DNA from 2 places in the Pseudoalteromonas sp. NZS11 genome. Region 1 is predicted to be linked to the other one. Evidence: predicted binding sites of a transcription regulator. Region 1 holds the regulator's gene; the other holds the start of a gene.

Region 1 (3,429 bases):
AAAACACGCAACCGACTGCAAATCAAATTTCAATAAGCGCCGATAAGCAAGAAGGTCAATTAAAAGCTAATGTCGGGATTTTTGAGAAAAACGTTGAAATTATTCATGGTAACCGCCGTATCACAGCCGACCGCTTAGAAGTACATAAACGCGATGAACTTGGTGATAATAAACAATTATTAATTGCTACAGGTAGCCCTGCGCACTTTGAAGAAAAGCAATCAGATGGCACGACTATGAGCGCCAGTGCTGACGAAGTACGTTATGATGTATCTAAGCGTTTTTTAACGCTTGTTGGTAATGCACAAGTATCGCAAGCGGGACAAAAAATAAATGCTAAAAGCATTACCTACGATATAGAGCAGCAGCTAATCAGTGCCGAAAAAGATGAAAACTCAACTGACCGCGTTCACACAATTTTAGTACCAATCGAGACTAAAAAAAGTAAAAAAAGCGACAAAGGTCAACCATGAGCACATTAAAAGCAGAGCTATTAGCAAAGAGCTATAAAGGCCGTGAAGTTGTAAAAAACGTCGGTCTTGAAGTCAAAGCTGGCAGTATTGTTGGCTTACTTGGCCCTAACGGCGCAGGTAAAACTACCACGTTTTATATGATAGTAGGACTTGTACCTAGCGACAAAGGTAAAATATCGATAGACGATAACGATATTACTCTTTTACCTATGCATAGTCGTGCTAGATTAGGCATTGGCTACTTACCGCAAGAGTCTTCAATATTCAGAAAGCTGACTGTTTATCAAAACTTAATGGCCATTTTAGAAACGCGCAAAGAGTTAAATAAACAAGCTAGAGAAGACACTCTCGATAAATTATTAGATGAATTTAGCATACAACACATTCGTGATAGCCAAGGTATGGCATTGTCGGGTGGCGAACGTCGTCGTGTTGAAATAGCACGTGCGCTGGCAGCAGATCCTAAATTTATATTACTGGATGAACCATTTGCAGGTGTTGACCCGATTTCGGTATTAGATATAAAGAAAATAATAGAACATCTTAAAAATCGTGGGATTGGTGTATTAATTACCGATCATAACGTAAGAGAAACCCTTGATGTTTGTGAAAAAGCCTACATTGTTTCTCATGGGGAGCTGATTGCATCAGGTACTCCAGAACACGTATTAAATGATAAAACAGTACGCGATGTTTACTTAGGCGAGCAATTTAGGCTGTAACATTTACGCCATGTCTTTAAGCATCTGCTAGTATTAATTATAACAACATAAAAGGATTGTTAGAGATACATGAGGCAATCACTACAGCTGCGCATGGGCCAGCAACTTACAATGACTCCACAGTTGCAACAAGCTATTCGTTTGTTGCAACTCAGTACATTGGATCTCCAGCAAGAAATACAAGAAGCTCTCGACAGCAACCCGCTATTAGAGGTTGAAGAAGCAGACTATTCCGAAGACGCTGCAGGTAAAAACGAGCAAAAAGCAGATACAGATGACATAACTGTTAGCGCATCTGCCGATGATGCTCCAAGCGAATATGAACAAGATAGTGGTGAAGCACTTGCAAAAGACACGCTAAGTGACGACATGGCTATGGATGTTAGTTGGGATGAGTACATGAGTGCCGCCCCAGCAGCATCATCGGGTCCGATGCCTGAAGACGAATCAATATACCAAGGTGCCTCTACTGAAACGCTCCATGAGTATTTAATGTGGCAGTTACAACTAACGCCATTTAGCCCTACAGACGAAGCTATTGCTATTGCTATTGTAGAAGCCGTCGATGATTCAGGTATTTTAACACTAAGCTGCGAAGAGATTTTAGAAAGCTTTAATCAAGAAAACGAAGATGATAACGAAGTCGAACTTGATGAAATTGAAGCTGTATTAAAACGCATCCAACTGTTTGATCCTGTTGGTATTGCTGCACGTAGTTTACAAGAGTGTTTGTGTATTCAGCTTAACCAGTTTGATAAAGAAACACCTTACATTAATGAAACAAAAATGATTTTAACCGAGCATATTGATTTATTAGCTGCTCGTGACTATCGTACATTAATGAAGAAAACTAAGCTCAAAGAAGAAGAGCTTAAAGAAGTAATGACATTAATACATACTCTTAGCCCTAAACCTGCAGATACTATTGTAAGAGAAGAATCTGAGTATGTTATTCCTGATGTGTCAGTTAAAAAAATTAAAGGCCGCTGGGTTGTTGAGTTAAACCCAGATAGCATGCCTAAAATTCGTGTTAATAGCCAATACGCGGCAATGTCTCGCACTGTAAAATCCAGTGGTGACAGCCAGTTTATTCGCTCGCATTTACAAGAAGCTAAATGGTTTATTAAAAGCTTAGAAAGTAGAAACGACACGCTATTAAAAGTAACAAATTGTATTGTTAAGCAACAACAAGGCTTTTTTGAACACGGTCCTGAAGCCATGAAACCAATGGTTTTAAATGATGTTGCTGAAATGGTAGAAATGCACGAATCAACAATTTCGCGCGTAACAACCCAAAAGTATATGCACACACCCCGTGGTATATTTGAGCTTAAATATTTTTTCTCAAGCCATGTAAGCACCGAAAACGGTGGTGAATGTTCATCTACAGCAATCCGTGCGCTTATCCGAAAATTAATCGCAGCAGAAAACTCAGCAAAACCATTGAGTGATAGCAAAATAGCGGATATATTGGCTGAGCAAGGAATTAAAGTAGCGAGACGTACAATCGCAAAATACCGCGAATCTCTGGCTATTCCACCGTCAAATCAACGTAAAAGTTTGATTTAAGACGCAAAAAAAGAGGGTAATGCTTATGCAACTAAACTTAACTGGTCGTCACGTAGAATTAACCGATTCACTAAGAGACTATATTAATACCAAATTTGCGAAGCTAGAAAGACACTCTGATCATATTAATAATGTTCATGTCATTCTCGATGTAGAAAAATTAAATCAAAAAGCAGAAGCCACCATACACGTAAGCGGTGCTGAATTATTTGCCTCTACAGAACATCAAGATATGTATGCCGCCATTGACTCGTTGATCGACAAGCTCGATCGACAAGTAATTAAACACAAAGAGAAGCTTGCTCGACACTAATATGATGAAATTAAGCTCACTTATATGCCAGGACTGCAGCAAAGCTGCGGTCCTTTTTAATAGCAAAAAAAGAATTTTAGAGTTCATTAGCGAACTTGCTCACGACAAACTTCCGTATTTACCGCAACAAGATATTCTTAATGCTTTAATGAGCAGAGAAAAATTGGGTAGTACAGGTATAGGGCGTGGCATTGCCATTCCTCATGGAAGAATGAGCGGTGCAGAAGAGCCTTTGGCTTTAGTACTCGTTAGCGAAACTCCAATAAATTTTGATGCAATCGATAATCGCCCTGTTGATATTTTCGTCGCACTCATCGTACCAGATGGCGATAACCAGCAGCACTTAAAGACT
Region 2 (3,429 bases), on a different contig from region 1:
AACCAGACATTTTTTCACCTTTTCATTCACCAAGCGCAGCATAGCGCGTATAATCAGGGTAATTGTCCCTTATTTTAGACACTCTATGCAATTTTCTGAATTTGATCTTGATAACAAGCTACTCGATGCCATTAATAAAATGGGCTACGAGACGCCAACCAGCATTCAACAACAAGCTATTCCTGAAGCACTACAGGGGCGCGATATTTTAGCATCTGCGCCTACTGGTACAGGTAAAACAGCGGCATTTTTAATTCCGGCTATTCAGTACTTACTGGATTTCCCACGTCGTGACCCTGGTTTTGCGCGCGTACTCGTTATGACCCCGACTCGTGAGCTGGCTTATCAAATTCATGAACAATGTGAACTGCTAGCTAAACGCACACACCTAAAAATTGGTGTAGTAACAGGCGGTATTAACTACGGTACGCATAAAGAAATTTTTGAAAAAAATAACGATATTTTAATCGCCACACCAGGTCGATTAATGGAATACCTAGAAACCGAAAACTTTCATGCTGAACACGTAGAAATGCTTATTATTGATGAAGCAGATCGCATGTTAGATATGGGTTTCAAAAAAGAAATGAGCCGTATTTGTGACGAAGCTAAAAATCGTCGCCAATGTTTTTTATTCTCAGCAACACTTGAAGGTGACAGCGTAGAAAGGTTTGCTGAAAAAACATTAAACGACCCAGCTCTATTAGAAGCCGAATCGTCACGTAAAGAAAAAGCAAAAATTCACCAATGGGTACATTTAGCCGACGATTATCATCACAAACTTGAATTATTAGTTAATACGCTAAAAAACCCTGACGTAACTAAAGCGATTGTGTTTGTTAAAACTCGCGAACGCTTAGAAACATTGATTGGCGAACTTACAACTAATGATGTAAAAGCAGCGTGGTTACGCGGCGAAATGCCACAAGACAAACGTATGAAAGCCATGGAAAACTTCCACAGTGGCAAAACAAGCATATTAGTTGCTACCGACGTAGCTGCACGTGGTATTGATGTATCTGACATCAGCCACGTTATTAACTTTGATATGCCGCGTACTGCCGACGTATATGTACACCGTATTGGTCGTACTGGCCGTGCTGGTAAAAAAGGGATAGCAATATCGCTAGTTGAAGCACACGATATTGGTATTTTATATAAAGTAGAGCGCTACGTTGAACAAAAATTAAAACGCCGTGTAATTAGGGGTGTTGAGCCACAGCATAAAGAAGCTAAGCCACCAGCTAAAAAGCGTAAAGATCCAGTAAAAATGAAAGCCAAGAAAAAGGCTAAGGTTAAAAAGAAAAAGTAACCTAAAACATTTTTATACTAAGCCGACTTTTGTCGGCTTTTTAATGCAAGCCTTGCAGGCTCTGCTGTTTGTACCTGTTACATATGTAACCCAAGCATGTAACTCATACTCATTTAAATGTAATTTTTGCCCACCTGAATTCCCACTTAATAAAATTCCCTTATATTTCATAGCGTTAATATTGGCACCGAAATTGTAACTACAAAGATAACCTAGCCGATGGAATTTCCATATTGTGGCTGCACTATTCACCGTAATGTAAGGATTAAGTTATGAACCGCTTCAAGTTAACTATCGCTTTAGTATCATTTTGTTGTTTATTTTTATTAGCTTGCGCTACAAAAGTAAGTGCAGCAACCAACATGGCCGTAGTAAGCAGTGTAGCCACTCAACCTAACTTACAACAAGCTATCACCAACACCCTACGAACTAATCCTAACCTAGCGTTAAGTGATATTCGCGTGCAGGTAAAAAATGGTGAAGTAGATTTATACGGTGAAGCACAAACTGGTTTTCAGCGCGCACTGGCTCAAAAGTTTTTAGAAAATATGGATGGGGTTAAAATCATTCGTAACAAAATTAGCGTTATTTAACATGTTAGAATAAAACATAAATATGTTGGAAGTTTGTAATTTACGAGCTCGTCGGTTGCAAAGTGTCTCACCAACTCTAATATTTATTTATGCGCGTGCACTATTTGGCACGCGCTTATTCACGTCTTTTATGGTACGTCCCTGTAACATCCTACCGTAGTTATATCTGTATGATTAGCGGCATTAAATCAAAGATTTCTAAATTAATGGAGTAAGTTAAAGACTAAACTTTTGGGCCTCATCATTTAAACCGTTTGCCATTCTAGACAATTCGCTACTTGACTGTGCAATATCTCTAACTGCCTGCTCGGTCTCTGATATACCCATATTTATGACACCTATATTTCGTGATATTTCATCGATGGTGGTTGCCTGCTGCTCAGAGGCGGTTGCAATTTGAACAACCATATCAAAAATTTCATCTACTGCTTTGCCTACATTACTATTGATTAAGTTTGCTTTCTTAGCTATTTCCTGAACTTGAATTGTTTGTCCTACATTGTCTGTCATTGCTTGAACAGCTGCGTTACTGGCACTCACAACAGCTTCAATGATCACTTCAACCTCCATTGTAGACTCTTGCGTAGACTTAGCTAAGCTTCGTACTTCATCAGCAACAACAGCAAAACCACGCCCTTGTTCACCAGCTCTAGCTGCTTCAATTGCTGCGTTCAAAGCAAGTAAATTAGTCTGATCAGCTATCTTTTTAATAACGCCTAATACATTCACTATTTTTTCTGAATTATGCTTCAACTCCGTCACTTCATGTGCTGATTTTTTTGTAGCTTCTCCAAGAGAAACAAGTGCGTTGTAAGTACTATCATTATTTTCAGAGCCTTCTCGAGCCATTCTTTGAATATTTTCACATAATAATGATGCACTAGCAGTTGTACTCGCTATCTCTTTTACTGTTTCAGTCATTTCGGTAGTGGCGGCTGCAACTTGTATAGTTTGTGCTTGCTGCTCGGTAACTGCTAAGCTAGTTTGCTCAGTAACTGAGGCAAGCTCTGTTGCTGTACTGCCTTGCTGAACTGCAACGTTAGATAATTCACCAATCATTTTTCTGAGATTTTCTAACATGGTATGCAATGCAACTTGTAGCATGCCTACCTCATCGTGTGAATTAACTTCGATATTACTGCTAAGATCTCCTGCCGCCACTTTTTTAGCAAAAGTGGAAGCTACAATTATTGGAGTCGCTATTTTTCGAGAAAAGAAAACACCAATAAATACAACAACAATTGCAGCTACTATTATAGAAATCACACTAAAAAGCACAGTCTGATGGACTGGTGCAAATGCTTCTGATTCGTCAATTTCACTTAATATAATCCAGCTGAAATCTCCAATCTTTATACTATCGAAGGCAGAAAGTACGTTATTTCCATTATAATCTTTTATTATTTTAGTACCATGTTGAGCATTTAAAGCTAAATTTACAGCCTCTGTATCAGCACCATTATTTGTTACAGTTCCTGCAAAACTTGCTTTGAGTGAATGTCCTTCAGGGTCAAGATATGAATC

What was found. The regulator sigma-54, encoded in region 1, starts transcription at its own class of promoters, with help from an activator protein. The targets are predictions, from matches to a motif close to GTTGGCACGNNNNTNGNNT.
Region 2: I6E82_RS13010 (BON domain-containing protein) is a predicted target of sigma-54. The motif match lies at 1,493-1,511, and genes of this name have one in related genera.

Annotation. Positions count from the first base shown of each region.
Region 1 is NZ_JADYWP010000001.1:290,646-294,074, reverse strand. Features, by position in the region: gene lptA (lipopolysaccharide transport periplasmic protein LptA) at 1-473, shown strand, start outside; gene lptB (LPS export ABC transporter ATP-binding protein) at 470-1,195, shown strand; gene I6E82_RS01250 (RNA polymerase factor sigma-54) at 1,265-2,764, shown strand; gene hpf (ribosome hibernation promoting factor) at 2,790-3,077, shown strand; gene ptsN (PTS IIA-like nitrogen regulatory protein PtsN) at 3,082-3,429, shown strand, end outside.
Region 2 is NZ_JADYWP010000005.1:204,908-208,336, forward strand. Features, by position in the region: gene I6E82_RS13000 (tRNA1(Val) (adenine(37)-N6)-methyltransferase) at 1-10, opposite strand, end outside; gene srmB (ATP-dependent RNA helicase SrmB) at 86-1,312, shown strand; gene I6E82_RS13010 (BON domain-containing protein) at 1,585-1,905, shown strand; gene I6E82_RS13015 (methyl-accepting chemotaxis protein) at 2,122-3,429, opposite strand, start outside.